DNA from 2 places in the Telluria sp. RT2P19 genome. Region 2 is predicted to be linked to the other one. Evidence: predicted binding sites of a transcription regulator. Region 2 holds the regulator's gene; the other holds the start of a gene.
What was found. The regulator FliA, encoded in region 2, starts transcription of late flagellar genes. The targets are predictions, from matches to a motif close to CTAAAGTTTNNNNNNNNNNNGCCGNTA.
Positions count from the first base shown of each region.

Region 1 (7,897 bases), on a different contig from region 2:
CGCAGCCTGCGCGTGTCGCCCGACGGCGAACGCGTGACCTTCCTGCGCCCGCGCGCCGACGACCAGTACCGGCTCGACCTGTGGGAATACAACACCAGGAGCAAGGCCACCCAGCGCCTGGTCGACTCCAAGCAGCTGGTGCCGAACGAGGAATTGTCGCTCGAAGAAAAAGCGCGCCGCGAACGCGCGCGTACCGCCGGCCTGTCGGGCATCCTGAACTATTACTGGTCGCCCGACGGCAAGCAGCTACTGGTGCCGATCGGCGGCGACCTCTATCTCGTCGATGCCGCCAAGCCGGAAGCGGCGCGCAAGGTCGCATCGGGCAATGTCATCGATCCAAAGATCTCGCCGCGTGGCCGCTATGTGTCGTTTGTCCGCAACCAGAACCTCGTGGTGATCGACCTGGCCACCGGCGCCGAACGCCAGTTGACGACCGACGGCCAGGGCACCGTGCACAACGGCGAAGCCGAGTTCATCGCGCAGGAAGAAATGGACCAGCACACCGGTTACTACTGGGCGCCGGACGATTCGCACATCGCCTACCGCCGCTATGACGACGCGCCGGTGCCGGTGGTACGCCGCTTCGAGATCTTCGCCGACCGCACCGAGGTGATCGACCAGCACTACCCGGCCGCGGGCGATCCGAACGTGGCGATCGAACTGATGATCGTCAACCCGGCCACCGGCGCGCAGCGCAAGGTCGACCTGGGCCAGGACAAGGACATCTACCTGGTGCGCGCCGACTTCAGCGCCGACGCCAAGACCCTGGTCTACCAGCGCCAGACGCGCGACCAGAAACGCCTCGACCTGGTGGCGGTCGACGTCGCCACCTTGGCCCAGCGTCCGCTGTTCTCCGAAACCTCCAAGACCTGGGTCGAAGTCCACAACGACCTGCGCTTCCTCAGGAACCGCCAGGCCTTCATCTGGGCGTCCGAGCGCAGCGGCTACAAGCACCTCTACCTGTATGACCTGAACGGCAAGCTGCTGCACCCGATCTCGCGCGGCGAGTGGGGCGTGGACGGCATCCTGGCGGTCGACGAAGGCGCTGGCAAAGTGTACGTGTCGTCGAACCGCGACGCCGTGATCGACAAGCAGACCTACGCGCTGTCGCTGGACGGCCGCAACGCCGACAAGCCGGCCCGCATCACCCAGGGCGACGGCTGGCACGAAGCCTCGTTCGCCGGCAACGGCAAGCTGTTCGTCGACACCTACTCGAACCCCAACACGCCGCCGCAGGTATCGATCCGCCGCGCCGACGGCAGCATGGTCGAATGGATCGAAAAGAACGCGCTCGACGACAAGCATCCGTACACGCGTCACCTCGATGCGCACCTGCCGACCGAATATGGCACCCTGAAGGCGGCCGATGGCCAGACCCTGCACTATTCGATCATCAAGCCGGCCAGTTTCGATGCCGCCGAACGCTATCCGGTGTTCCTGTTCACCTATGGCGGCCCGCACTCGCAGCGTGTGACCCGCGCCTGGGGCAATTATTTTGATCAATACATGGCGCAGCAGGGTTTCGTGGTGTTCCGCCTCGATAACCGTGGCTCGGGCCGCCGCGAACGCCAGTTCACCGACGTCCTCTACAACAACCTGGGCAAGCACGAAGTCGACGACCAGGTGGCCGGCATCGACTGGCTGGCCAGGCAGAGCTTCGTCGATCCGAAGCGCGTCGGCGTGTTCGGCTGGAGCTATGGCGGCTTCATGACCCTGCGCCTGCTGTCCGCCGCCTCCGACAAGATCGCGATGGGCGTGTCGGTGGCGCCGGTAACCGACTGGGCGCTGTACGACACCCACTACACCGAGCGTTACGTGGGCGGCACGCCGAACGGCGATCCGGAAGCGTACAAGCGCAGCGGCGTGTTCGCGCACCTGGACGGCATGACGTCGAAGCTGCTTTTGATCCACGGCATGGCCGATGACAATGTGCTGTTCTCGAACACCACGCTGTTGATCGACGACCTCGTGAAACGCAATGTGCAGTTCGACCTGATGACCTATCCGGGCGCCAAGCACGGCATGTCGGGCCGCACCAACCAGCGCCACGTGTATGGGCTGATCGAGGCCTACTTCAAGAAGCAGCTGGGCGGCACGCAGCCAAACTGAGACCTGCCGCACAAACAAGAACGGCCGCGTCTATTCGACGCGGCCGTTTTTCATTCACACGTCGGATTATGGACGTGGCGCCGGACGGTTGGTGTCTTCCACCGCATCCTTGACGATTTCCTTGGCGTCGCCATAGGCTTCCTGGGTCTTGCCTTCGGCCTGGTTGGCCAGGCCCTTGGCCTGCTGCTCGGTGCTGCCGACCGCCTTGCCGGCGCCTTCCTGGATCTTGCCACCGATGTCTTTCAGTTTGCCTTCGACTTGGTCCTTGTTCATGGTGTTCTCCTTTGAGTAAGACATGCCGGTATGGCCATGCGATGAGTACAGAATACGCTCCCGGGTGCTGCTCATCTGTTCGCGCACGCACACAGCCATTCCGGCACAGTCGCGCGACATTTAGATGGATCAACTGCTAATCTTTTTTCAACGCGACTTGCCGCTCGAGAAGAGAAAGCCCCATGCATAACAAAAATATCCCCCCACCCGAAGCGGCGCACGAAGCGCCGCAAACCCAGCGCCGCCTGGCGCGCCGCGTCACCCTCGTCAACGGCATCGCCGTCCTGTTCGTGCTGGGCCTGGCCGCCGTCGTGCTGGCTGCCGATGCCCTGCTGCTCGTATTCGCCTGCATCCTGTTTGCGATCCTGCTCTACAAATTGAGCGAGATCATGCATCGGCGCTTTGGGATCAAGCGCCAACTGGCGCTCGGCATCGTCGTGTTGCTGCTGACTGCCATCATTGGCCTGGGCGGCTGGGCCATGGCGCCTCAGATTTCCGAGCAGTCGACCCAATTGGCGAAAGAAATCCCCGCTGCCGTCGAACGCTTGCAAGGCGAGGTCGAACAACATCCCCTGATCAAGCGCCTGGTGGCGGATTTGCCGTCGACTGAAGAAATGACCAAGCAAATGAGTTCGATGGTACCGAACGCCGGCCTGTTCTTCAGCGGCGTGCTCGGCGCGCTCGGCAATGTGGTGATCATCATTTTTGTCGGCATCTACTTTGCCGCAACCCCGGGCGTGTACACGGGCGGCTTCGTCCGCCTGATCCCGCAGTCCAGGCGCGGCCGTGCGCGCGAGGTGATCGACGAGATGAGCGACACGCTGTCGAGCTGGCTGCTCGGCAAGGCATTGTCGATGCTGATTGTCGGCACCACCACGGCGATCGGGCTCAGCCTGCTCGGCGTACCGCTGGCGCTGATCCTGGGGATTATTGCGGGCCTGCTCGACTTCATTCCTTATCTGGGCCCGATCATGGCCGGCATTCCGGCGGTACTGCTGGCGCTGTCGATCAGTCCGGACATGGCGCTGTATGCGCTGCTGCTGTTCGGGGCGATCAATATGCTCGAAGGTTATGTGCTGCAGCCGATGATCGAGGCCAAGGCGATCGAGCTGCCGCCCGCGCTGGTAATCGTCATGCAGCTGATCTTCGGCACGCTGTTCGGCTTTGCCGGCGTGGCGCTGGCGACGCCGCTGGCCGCCGTGCTGTCGGTGCTGGTCAAGATGCTCTACATCGAGGACGTACTAGGGGACAGACCGGCGAAAGGCGTGGAATCGAGCTGAGCGGTACACCTGATGAGTTAACTCGACAGTGGCTGAGAGCGGCGCGAAAGAAAGGTTCGCATAACTAACGCGAACAGCGCCCAAAACAAAGCCGCGCGACTGCGCGGCTTTGTTTTGGGATGCAAGGCAGATTAGCGGTTGCCTTTGGCAATTTCTTTCACATCGCCAACCTTCTTCTGGACCTTGCCTTCGGCCTGGTTCGACAGGCCTCCGCTCTGCTGCTGGCGGCTGCCGACGGCTTCGCCGACCTTCTGCTGCACCTTGCCGCCGACTTCCTTCGCCTTGCCTTTGACTTGATCCTTGTTCATTGCAATCTCCCTGCCTTTGACGTGGATGAGCCGTGATAGTAGGAGTAACTACCTGGCGGTTCTGTTCGGCGCTTAACAGACAGGCTTGCGCCAGACACTGGCAAGCCAGGGCTGCTGGTCGCGCGGCAGGCCCGGCGGACGGTAGTAATGATGGAGTGCGATGAAGCCAGCCGCGAGCAGGTAACGCTCCCAGGTGGTGTAATCGTAGTAACTGCCGTAGCGCGGACCGTTCCAGCCCTCCTGGTTGTCGCCGCGTGGGTTGGAACTGAACAGCACGCCACCGGGCTTGAGCCCGGCAAACAATTGCGCCAGCACTTGCGGCAAGGCGGCGCTGGGCACATGGAACAGCACCGCATTGGCAAAAATGCCATCGAACATCGCCGGCGGCAAGTCGAGGTGCAGGAAATCCTGGTGCCAGACTTCGCAGCCGCTGTAGTCGCGCGCCATGGCGACAAAACGTTCGCTGCCGTCGACGCCGATGGCGCGATGGCCGAGCGCACTGAAGGTGTTCAGGTCGCGCCCCGGGCCGCAGCCCAGGTCGAGGATGGTGTAGGGGCTCGGCGCCTCGATCGCCTCCAGCAGGGCCGCGACGTTCTGGCTGACGTCGTGGTCGATCGTGCCGGCGAAAAAGGAGTCGGCATTGCGCTCGTAGTGCGCGAGCGTGCGGCGCGCAATGTCGTCGTGCTTTTCGTCGTGTTGGTCGTCATGGTTCATGGCGACAGTATGCCAGCCCGCGACGGACGGCGCTGCCGCAAACGGGGCCGGCGGGCCAAGCCTGGCGATGTGGCGGTCCAAGGTCTCTGGTTCGGCGTGCACCGCCCCGGGTCCTTGGGCAAGCTCGGCAGTTCCGTAAAAAAGTTCAAAGAATTTTCGAAAACGCCCTAAAGTTCCCAAAACTCCTGCCGTAAAAGAACCAGACAACCGGTAATCCGGCCGGAGCTCCCTTGTTTTGGTGGCAATATGAACGCAAACGAAGTCCTCGCGATGTACGAAAGCCTCGCCGGCCTGACTCGTCAGATGTCGGATGCCGCCAGGGCGGGAGACTGGAATGAGTTCGCCAGCCTGAACGTGGAAGCCAAGGTCGAAGCACGCAGCGCCGCCGCCGGCGTGCCGGCCCTGGAAGGCGCCCAGCGCCTGCGCAAGATCGACCTGCTCAAGGAGCTGATGGCCAATGACCGCGCGATCCGCGACGTGACCGAACCTTGCCAGCTGGACCGCGCGTTGCACGCGCATTGATTCCCGGCGAATCGAACGAAGGCACCTGCGGGTGCCTTTTTTGTTGGCGCTGTACCCGTTAGCTGTTGATGACTCCGAGTGCGCTAGGCAGCAATTTCTCGACGGGAAGACGACAGGAGCCGGATCGCCGATCGGCTCACCTCAGCAGTCAATGCTCATCCACAGATAGCGAGTACAGCGCCAATGAAAAAGCGCCCATCGGGCGCTCTTGCTGCCGCCAAGCCATGGGCTGGGCCGCGAATTGGGTGGAGGACGAACCCCAGCTATCTGCTGGCGTCGCCTCTTGCCGGTTGCTCCCGGCGTCCACTGCCGCTGTAGGCAAATGGACTGCTTCCAGTCACAGGCGTTTCATCAACGTCAGTCTGCTGTCCGCGCCACGCTATCGATGGTGGCTGCGCCAGACCCTGCGCCGTCTGTGACCTCGTCGATCACAAGACCAGTATAACGCAAAATCAAACTTGCGTAGACACTTGCTGCTCAGTGTCGTCGAGCTTTGGCTCGACCGCCCCCCGGGCCGCGTTCATGCCGCCTTTCTTGCGTGCGAGGCGCTGGCGCAGGCGGGCCATCAGGGGAACGCCGGGCATCGCTTGGATCTGCCCTGCCCGCTTGCGGCGCCGCAGCAGCACGAGCGCACCAGCGGCCAGCACCAGCACGGCGCCAAGGCCGCCGGCGATCCAGCCCCAGGGCGTGGACGCCTCGGGCGCCGGCGCCGGACGGCGCCCTGGCCGATGCGGCTTGTCCGGATCGACCGGCTTGGGCCTGCTGACGGCGGCTGGACTGGCGCCCAGCGCCACCTGCAATACCCTCACCTTGTCTTCCAGCTGGCCGATCTGTTCGCGCAGCTGGGCATTCTTGTAGTCGAGCGCGGCGCATACCGTCGAGCGGTCGACGCTCATCGCCGGCGCGCAGGCGGCCGCCGCCGGGGCCGCCTGCGGCGACTCCGCGGGCACAGGTTTCGGCGACGCCGCGGGCGCCGGCTTCGGCGCTACTACCGGTACGGGCGGCGCTTCCCGCTTCGGCTCGGGCATCGGCTCCGGTTTCGATGGCGGCTTCGGCGCTGCCGCCGGTTCCGGCTTCGGCGCTGGCTCGACCTTCGCGGCGGCCGGCCTGGGTGGCGGCACGGCGCGCGGCCGAGGCGGTTTCGCCACGACCGGCGCGACGGGTGCAGGCGCAGGTGCAGGCGCCTCCGCCACCACCGGCGCCGGAATCCTGACCGGTGCAGGTGGCGGCGGATTCGGGTTCGGCGACATCGACAAGGTCACCAGCCGGACATTGCGCTGGCCGCCATCGGCCAGTTCCAGGTACAAATGCAGCCGGCTTGATTCAACCGGCGCGAGCGACGTCACGTGCAGGAACTGGCGGCCTTCGCGCTGCGTCACAGTCATGTTCAGGGTCGACAGCACCTGCGGCATGCCGATATTGGCGCCGCGGTAGACGTTCGGGTCCGCCAGCCGCGCCTGCACCGGGACCGAAGGCGCATCGAGCATGGTCAATTCGATATCGGCCACGAGTTTCTGGCCGATATACGAACGGACTTGCGAATCGCCCAGTTCGGCTGCGCCGGCCGTGCCGGACAGCAGCGCACAAGTAATGATCAGGGGGAGGCGGCTAGCCATAAGGAATAACAAGAGTGGAGCCCAAGCGTAATTAACGGACATTGCGATAAACTCTTTAATCCCATCCCCTTGCATAACAGGAATGTCTATGGAAAACAGGATTGAGAAGGACAGCTTTGGCCCGATCGAGGTGCCAGCCGATCGCCTATGGGGTGCGCAGACCCAGCGCTCGCTCCACCACTTCCACATCTCGAGCGAGCGCATGGCGCCCGAGCTGGTCGCGGCGCTGGCTCAGGTCAAGCGCGCCGCTGCCGCGGTCAACCGCTCGCTCGGCAAGCTCCCCGGCGACAAGGCCGACGCCATCATCCGGGCTGCCGACGAAGTGCTCGAAGGCCAGCACCCGGCCGAGTTCCCGCTCGCCGTCTGGCAGACCGGCTCGGGCACCCAGAGCAATATGAACATGAACGAAGTGCTGGCCAACCGCGGCTCCGAACTGCTGGGCGGCGAACGCGGCGAAGCCCGCATGCTGCACCCGAACGACCATGTCAATATGGGCCAGTCGTCGAACGACATCTTCCCGACCGCCATGCACGTGGCCGCCGCCTGGGCGCTGGCCAAGGAAGTCCTGCCGGCGCTGGCCCAGCTGCGCGGCACCCTGCTGCGCAAGTCGCGCGACTTCGAACCGATCGTCAAGATCGGCCGCACCCATTTGCAAGATGCGACGCCACTCACCCTGGGCCAGGAGTTCTCCGGCTACGTGGCCCAGCTCGAGTACTCCGAGCAGCAGCTCAAGTCGGCCCTGCCCGGCCTGCTGCTGCTGGCCGCCGGCGGCACCGCCGTGGGCACCGGCCTGAACGCCCACCCCGAATTCGCCCCGCGCATCGCGGCCGAGCTCGGCTCGCGCACCGGCCTGTCGTTCAAGACGGCGCCGAACAAGTTCATGGCCCTGGCCGGCCACGACGCCATGGTCGCCGCCCACGGCGCCTTCAAGACGCTGGCCACGGCGCTCATGAAGATCGCCAACGACGTGCGCTGGATGGCGTCCGGCCCGCGCTCCGGCCTGGGCGAAATCACCATCCCCGAGAACGAGCCGGGCAGCTCGATCATGCCGGGCAAGGTCAATCCGACCCAGTGC
Region 1 is NZ_JCASIL010000001.1:325,656-333,552, reverse strand. Features, by position in the region: gene AC56KW_RS01405 (S9 family peptidase) at 1-2,109, shown strand, start outside; gene AC56KW_RS01400 (CsbD family protein) at 2,176-2,382, opposite strand; gene AC56KW_RS01395 (AI-2E family transporter) at 2,565-3,662, shown strand; gene AC56KW_RS01390 (CsbD family protein) at 3,794-3,970, opposite strand; gene AC56KW_RS01385 (class I SAM-dependent methyltransferase) at 4,043-4,684, opposite strand; gene AC56KW_RS01380 (flagellar protein FliT) at 4,931-5,206, shown strand; gene AC56KW_RS01375 (type IV pilus assembly protein FimV) at 5,659-6,822, opposite strand; gene fumC (class II fumarate hydratase) at 6,911-7,897, shown strand, end outside.
Region 1: the regulator FliA is predicted to act here: its motif matches at 4,852-4,878, upstream of AC56KW_RS01380 (flagellar protein FliT).

Region 2 (7,897 bases):
CAGAAGCTGAACCTGCACTACATCTCGAACGGCCAGCGCGTGCCGGAAGACTTGCACGTGGCCGACCGCAACCTGCTGGTGGACTGCGCCTTCCGCAACCGCGGCAACGCGGCCGGCGCGCAGCTTGCCGATACCGACCTGCCGGTGATGATGGCCGCAGCCGCCCAAACCGCCGGCGCACGCGAGGTGAACCTTGGCTAGTTTCGATTTCGACCAGGCCGAAGGCCTGCGCCGCATGCTGCAGGGCCCGCGTCCGCGCGTGGTCACTTTTCTGTCCGCCACGCCCGAGGACGACAAGGGCGCCATGCTGGTCAACCTGGGCGCCTCGCTGGCCCAGACCGGCAACGACGTGCTGATCGTGGACGCCTGCGAAGTCGAATACGGCGTCGCGCGCCGCCTGGGCTTGAACCGCGGCGCATCGCTGCTGCAGGTCGCGCGCCAGGAAAGCGCCCTGAACCAGGTGATCCGCCCGGTGCCGCAGGGCTTCTCGGTGGTGCCGATGGGCGTGCCCGAATCGCACAACGATGCGCGCCGCCTCGGCAAGACCTTCGACGTGCTGGCCACGCAGGCGGCCATCGTGATCGTCGACGCCGAACTCGGCCCGGACGGCGATTTCCCGGTGGCCTCGATGGCCGGTTCCGAGATCGTGGTGCAGGTATCCACCAGCGCCAGCTCGATCACCAGCGCGTATGCGCTGATCAAGCGGCTGTCGATGCACCTGGGCCGGCGCCCGTTCGGCATCCTCGTTACCGGTGCGACAGAGGCAGAGGCCAAGGTGGTATACGATAATATGTCAGCAGCGGCAACACGTTATCTCGCCGTCAAGCTCAGTTTCATGGGCTCGGTGCCGGCCGACGAATACCTGCACCGCGCCGCACGCCTGGGCCGGGCCGTGGTCGACGCCTTCCCGCTGGCCGGCGCCTCGATCGCGTTTCGCCAGCTGGCCGGCAAGTTCGCGCTGCACGCCATGCCGCAGTTCGGCAAGCAGGGCAGTGCGGCCCACTTCGGTTCTTGATCGACAACGCAACGCGCATAGCACAAGCATAGAGAAAAGACGCACACCAGCATGTACACGGTCAAAGGGAAAGCGGACAAGAATTCTTTGCTGACGGAGCATATGCCGTTGGTAAAGCGCCTTGCCCACCACATGAAGGCCAAGCTGCCGCCTTCGGTGGAAGTGGATGACCTGGTGCAAGCCGGCATGATCGGCCTGCTGGACGCGATCAACCGCTACGAAGACAACCACGGTGCGCAGTTCGAGACCTACGCGGTGCTGCGCATCCGCGGCGCCATGCTCGACGAACTGCGCAGCAGCGACTGGATGCCGCGCAGCACGCGCCAGAACATGCGCAAGGTCGAGGGCGCGATGCACGCGCTGCAGCAGCGCCTGGGCCGTCCGCCCAGCGAAACCGAAGTGGCGAAGTCGCTCGATCTGTCGCTCGAGGATTACCAGGAGATGCTGGCCGACTCGGGCGGCCACCAGCTGGTCTATTACGAGGATTTCCGTGATGACGACGGCGACGGCAACTTCCTTGACCGCTATGCGGTGGACGACAGCGATCCGCTGCGCGGCCTGATGGAAACCGACTTCCGCCAGGCGGTGATCGAGGCCATCGACAACCTGCCGCCGCGCGAGAAACTGTTGATGGGCCTGTACTACGAAGAAGAACTGAACCTCAAGGAAATCGGCGCCGTCATGGGCGTCTCCGAATCGCGGGTGTCGCAGCTGCACACCCAGGCCGTTGCGCGCCTGCGCACCACCTTGCGGGAGCATATATGGACTGGGCCAGCGTAATCGGCCTGGTGCTGGCGCTCGCCGGCATCTTCCTCGGCTACACCTTCGACGGCGGCAGGTTCGCATCGCTGATGCAGCCGGCCGCCTTCGCCATTGTCGTCGTCGGCACCTTCGGCGCCGTATTGCTGCAGAGCGAAGCGCGCACCTTCCTGCGCGGCCTCGGCATGCTGCGCTGGGTGTTCAGGCCGCCGAAGAACGGCCGCCTGAAACTGTCGCGCGACATCACGATGTGGAGCCAGTCGGCGCGGCGCGACGGCCTGCTGGCGCTCGAACAATACATGAACAAGGCCGACCCGTTCGTCGCCAAGGGCTTGCGCCTGGTGGTCGACGGCATCGGGCCGGATAAACTGCGCAGCCTGCTCGAACACGAGATCAACGGCTACGAATTCGCCCAGAGACAGGCGGCGCGCATCTGGGAATCGGCGGCTGGCTATGCGCCGACGATCGGCATCCTGGGCGCCGTGCTGGGCCTGATCCAGGTGATGGAAAACCTGTCCGACCCGGCGCGCCTGGGTTCCGGCATCGCGGTCGCATTCGTCTCGACCGTGTACGGGGTCGGCCTGGCCAACCTGTTCTTCTTCCCGGTGGGCACCAAACTCAAGGCCATCGTCAACGACCGCGTCTCGCAATACGAGATCCTGGCCGAAGTCTTCGCCGACCTCGCCAGCGGCGACCATGGCCGCGTGGTCGACGAGCGCGTCGCCAGCCTGCTGGCGCGCCACTGACGCGAACGGTCATGGCCCGCAAGCGCTACGACGACGACGTCCCGCAAGAGCACCACGAGCGCTGGCTGATCTCGTACGCCGACCTGATCACGCTGCTGTTCGCCTTCTTCGTGGTGATGTACGCGATTTCCATCGTCAACGAGGGCAAGTACCAGGTGCTGTCCGACGCCCTGGGCGACGCCTTCGGCGGCCGCGGCGCGGCCACGCAGGTCAGCACCAATGTCGAGCCGGTGCTGCCGCTGTCGCACATCATCAACCGCAAGCGCAACGAAGCCGCGCGGCGCGAGCAGGAGCGCATGGGCGTGATGGCGCGCGAGCTGTCGGCGACCCTGCTGCCGCTGGTGAAGTCGGGCCAGGTACGGGTAACGCAGAATGCGCGCGGCATCAGCGTCGAGATCAATGCCAGCGTGCTGTTCGAGCAGGGCCAGGCCGTGCTCGACCCCGAGGCGCGCGAAGTGCTGGGCGCGGTGGCCGGCCTGCTCAAGGACGACACCCACCGCATCGAGGTCGAGGGCCATACCGACGACTTGCCGATCGCGAGCGCGATCTATCCGTCGAACTGGGAGCTGTCGACCGCGCGCGCCTCGAGCGTGGTGCGGCTGTTCATCGACAACGGCCTGCCGGCCGCGCGCTTGTCGGCGATCGGCTTTGCCGACACGCGGCCGGTGGCGCCGAACACGGACCCGGCCGGCCAGACGCGCAACCGGCGGGTGGCGGTAACCATCCTGGCGGCCTTGCCTGAAACAGGCGGTAACATACTGCCCTGAACCGGTTAGGCGAGTCGTGTCATAATCGTATTGCGCTCGCCGCGAAGGCGTTCGCTCGATCAAACCATATGGCCCCGTGTCCGAAGGAGTGAAGATGCATGTCAAACGAAGCATGCCGGCGACCGTGCTGGCAACGCTGCTGGCGCTGGGCGGCGTGGTCGGCGTCGTCAAGGCGGTGGAGGCCAAGGTGAACGTGCATCACCGGCTCGAGGTCGAGACCGGTTCGACGTCGGTCAAGGTACGCGTGCTGATCGAGAACCGCAGTGACCAGTCGGTGTGGATCCCGCGCGAGATCGCCCTCGGCGACGACCTGACCGCCCCGCGCTTCAGCCTGCGCACGCCGGCCGAAGAAGTGGCCTATACCGGCCGCATGGTCAAGCGCGCCGCGCCGGGCCTGGCCGATTACCTCGAGGTCAAGCCGCAGACCACCCACCTGAACACGATCGACATCACCCAGGCGTACGCGTTCAAGCCGGGGCAGCACAGCTACGAGATCCGCTATGCGGGGCCGTGGCTGGCCAATCCGGGCAAGCTCGATGCGGCGAGTATCAAGAGCAGTCCGGCGATTCCGGTGAAGTTTTCGTTTACGCAGCGGTAGGGCGCCTGCTTGCCTTAACGCCGACCCGAACCGTGCGCCAGACGAACCGTCGGCAGACGAATTGTGGCTAGACGCATTGTGGGGTGGACGGTTCGCCGTCCACCCCACTTAGTTTAAGGGCGGCTGTAGGGTGGACGGCTCGCCGTCCACGCGTTCAGATCGCGGTTGCGTTGTGATGCATGCGGTGGTTGGACGCGTGGACGGCAGAGCCGTCCACCCCACTTAGTGCAAGGGCGGCTGTGGGGTGGACGGCAGAGCCATCCACCCCACTTTGTGTAAGGGCGGCTGTAGGGTGGACGGCTTGCCGTCCACGCGTTCAAATCGCGGTTGCGTTGTGATGCATGCAGTGGTTGGACGCGTGGACGGCAGAGCCGTCCACCCCACTTTGTGCAAGGGCGGCTGTAGGGTGGACGGCTCGCCGTCCACGCGTTCAGATCGCGGTTGCGTTGTGATGCATGCAGTGGTTGGACGCGTGGACGGCAGAGCCGTCCACCCCACTTTAATGCAAGGGCGGCTGTAGGATGGATGGCAGGGCCATCCACCCCATTTAGGGTAAGGGCGGCTGTAGGGTGGACGGCTCGCCGTCCACGCGTCCAACCACCCCACGATGTATCGCACATGCGGCGCCCGACCATCATTGCTGCGGTGGCGTGTTCTCGCCAAAATACTCATGTGAATCGGCGTTATTGATCGCCCGGTCCGGCGCCGAGCGGGCCAGTTCGGCGGCGCCGGCCTGGCCGTACACATGGTCATCGGTCGCCGCCACCACCTCGAAATGGCTGAGCTCATGCAGCAGCGTGCCGCCGCGTGAATCGGTGCCGGTCACGGCCGCGGCCCAGAACGCCTTGCACACCCATACGGTATATGGCCGCGCCGGATACACATACGCAAAATACGGCTCATTGCAATCGCAATCGATCTTGACCGGCTTGTTCTCGAAAGCGTCCTTGATCGCCGTGAAATTGCTGGTGACCCTGGCGCCGCGCGCCGCGTCCGGCGCCCCGAACCAGGTCGTATAGCGTTCGCCATACCCCTTGCCCGACGTGAGATAAGCATGGCCGCCGGCCGCCATCGCCCGCCCCGCAGCCATCGCCGTCCCCAGGTGTTCCTGCTGGGCGTTCGAGCAGTTGGCATAGTGAAGGCCGGGCTGGCCAGGCTCCGGCGCCACGGCCGCGATCCTGCTGCCGCGCGGCAGGGGGCCATTGACCCAGATGTTCACCGGTGTCGATACCAGTTCACCCGCCACCGGCTGCAGCGCGGCGCCCGGCGCGGGCATGGCGGCGCTGCGGTAGCGGATCGTGTAGCTGCCGGTCACGCTCATCTCGTACAAGCGGGACAGCTCGACCGTCTCGCTGAGCGAGGCGCCCGGATCGAGCCGCACATAGTCCGCCGGCCCCGGCGGCGCGCGCTTGATGCGCCGGCCGAGATAGCGCACCGGCTGGCCGTCGCGGCGCACCTCGAACAGGGGCGACTCCACCCCGTCGAGCGGCGTGCGCCAGCGCAGCAGGTGCTGGGAGGTGGCCGATGTATTGGTCATGACGACGCGCACGAGCACATCGCCGCCGCGGTCGACTGTCGGCTGCAGCGGGGTCAGTATCACCGCGACGGTGGCGACGGCGCTGGCTGACATGGCGCAGCCGAGTACCGCGGTGGCGATCTGTAACGGAAGAGGGGATAGCGTCACGATGGGCTCCTTGAAATGTGTCCATCAAACACTTTCCCTCTGATATTTGTGGCGAACTTTGTGCTATTGCAAGACCGGATGGCGCTGGACTTGCGCACGCTTCATCGGAAGGTGAATGGTGCGCCGGCCATACCCGATCACCCGTGGATGCATGTCAACAGATACGCCCGGCAACTGCTAGACTGTCTCCTGAATTTAACTCTGCAACAACCTTATACAGAAAGCAGCAACGTGGACGATCTGATCAGAACCGGCATCGCAGGACTCGATGAAATCCTCCTGGGTGGCATTCCGCGCCATAACAACCTGATCGTCGAAGGCCCGCCGGGCTCGGGCAAGACGACACTCGGCCTCGGTTTCATCCACGCGGGCGCCGCGCAATATGACGAGCCTGGCGTGATCGTGTCGTTCGAGCTCGATTCGGCCAAGCTGCTGCGCGATGCCGCGGGCTTCGACTGGGACCTGCAGGCGCAGATCGACGCCGGAAAGGTCAAGATCATCCAGACCAGCCCTGCCGTGCTGCTGTCCGAGTTCCGCAACGGCGACGGCGTGTTCGCCGATGCGCTGCGCGGCATGGGCGCCAAGCGGCTGCTGGTCGACGGCCTGACACCGATGCGCCTGTACGCCGAGGTGCATGACCTGCCGTTCCGCGAGGACGTCCACGTCCTGATCGAAGGCCTCAACCGGCTCGGCGTGACCACCATGGTCACGGCCGAACGCGACGAGTCGCTGGCGACGCCCGCGCACGAACGCTTCGTGTTCGATACGATCATCGAACTGAGCCGGGCCGAGCACAAGCGCCGGGTCGAGCGGCGCCTGACGGTGGCCAAGTCGCGCGGGCAGGATTTCATCGGCGGCAGCCACACCATGCGCATCGAGGCGCACCAGGGCGTGCATGTGTACCGGCGCGCGCAGTCGCGCCCCAAGCTGCTGGACGACCAGCCGACCTCGGAACAACGTATTTCGACCGGCGCCCCCGCCATCGACGTCCTGATGGACGGCGGCCTGTACGAAGGTTCGGTCACCATGGTGAGCGGCATTTCGGGAACCGGCAAGACCGTGCTGTCGGTGCAGTTTCTGACCGCGGCGGCCCAGGCCGGCCGCAAGACCCTGCTGGTCACGCTCGACGAACATCCACGCCAGCTGATCCGCAACGCCGCATCGCTCGGCTTCGATCTGCAGGGCATGATGGATCGTGGCGAACTGTTCCTGCTGTACGAGTCGCCGCTCGAACTGGAACTGGACGTGCACTTCGACCACGTCACCAGCCTGGTCGAGCGCGAAGGCATCGACTGCATCGTGTTCGACTCGGTCGCCGTCTACGAGCTGGCCAGCCGTACCGAGGTGGCCGACTTCCTGTATGCGGTGGCAACCCATTTCAAGAACCGGCTGGCCACGGTGTTCTTCAACTACGAGAGCCCTGAACTGCTGGGGGTGTCGCAGATCAGCGAAGAACTCAAGGGATCGCACCTGGTCGACAATATCATCCTGCTGAGCTACGTCGAGATTTCCACGGTCTTGCGCCGTGCGATCGCGATTCCGAAGGTGCGCGGCAGCCGCATCCAGCAGGTTACCCGCGAATACGTCATCGCCGCCGGCGGCGTGGCCCTGCTCGAAGAGAACACCTCGGCGGCAAGCCAGGTCAACGCGGTCCCGCAGCTGCCGTTCTCGGCCTACTCGAGTTTATTGTCGCGCTCGCCTACGCGCCATAGCCCCGCCATCGAGGTCGCGGTCGCGCAAGGCGAGGCGCTTCCTCCATCGGTCGAGCAGCCGGTCGAAGACCCGACGTGATTCGCATCGCCCAATCCCACTCGCCGCAGCTCGACTGGAGCGAGTGGCAGGCGCCGCTGCTGCAGTTCTGCCAGACGAGCGGCATGGTGGTGTCGGCGTACGACATCGGGGGAGGGCGCCGCCTCGGGCCGATGCTGGGCTCGCAAACCGCCCGCCTCTTGGGCACATCGTGCCTGTGGCACGAGGATGGCCCGGGTTCGGCGGTCGATCGGCGGATCGTCGCGGCGCTGACCGGCGCGGTCGACTACGCCGAAGAAGAGTTCCACGGCATGCGGGTGTGCGGCCTGCCCCTGACCCGCGCTGGCGAGCGCTATGGCGCGGTGGTATTCGGCTGGCGCTGGAGCGACTTCAGCTCTCCCATGGCATGCGAACAACTGGCCAGGTTATTGGGCCTGCCAGGCCAGGCACTGTGGAATGAAGTGCGGCTGGAAGCGCCGCTGGCCGCGGGACGGCTGGCCACCTTCCGTGCACTGCTGCGCACGCTGGCCGATTCGCTCGACCGCCAGCGCGACACGATCGACGAACTCCATCGCGTCA
Region 2 is NZ_JCASIL010000012.1:79,086-86,982, forward strand. Features, by position in the region: gene flhF (flagellar biosynthesis GTPase FlhF) at 1-201, shown strand, start outside; gene AC56KW_RS15860 (MinD/ParA family ATP-binding protein) at 194-1,015, shown strand; gene AC56KW_RS15865 (RNA polymerase sigma factor FliA) at 1,067-1,795, shown strand; gene AC56KW_RS15870 (flagellar motor protein) at 1,777-2,520, shown strand; gene motD (flagellar motor protein MotD) at 2,532-3,287, shown strand; gene AC56KW_RS15880 (hypothetical protein) at 3,382-3,885, shown strand; gene AC56KW_RS15885 (M35 family metalloendopeptidase) at 4,520-5,569, opposite strand; gene AC56KW_RS15890 (ATPase domain-containing protein) at 5,801-7,360, shown strand; gene AC56KW_RS15895 (sensor histidine kinase) at 7,357-7,897, shown strand, end outside.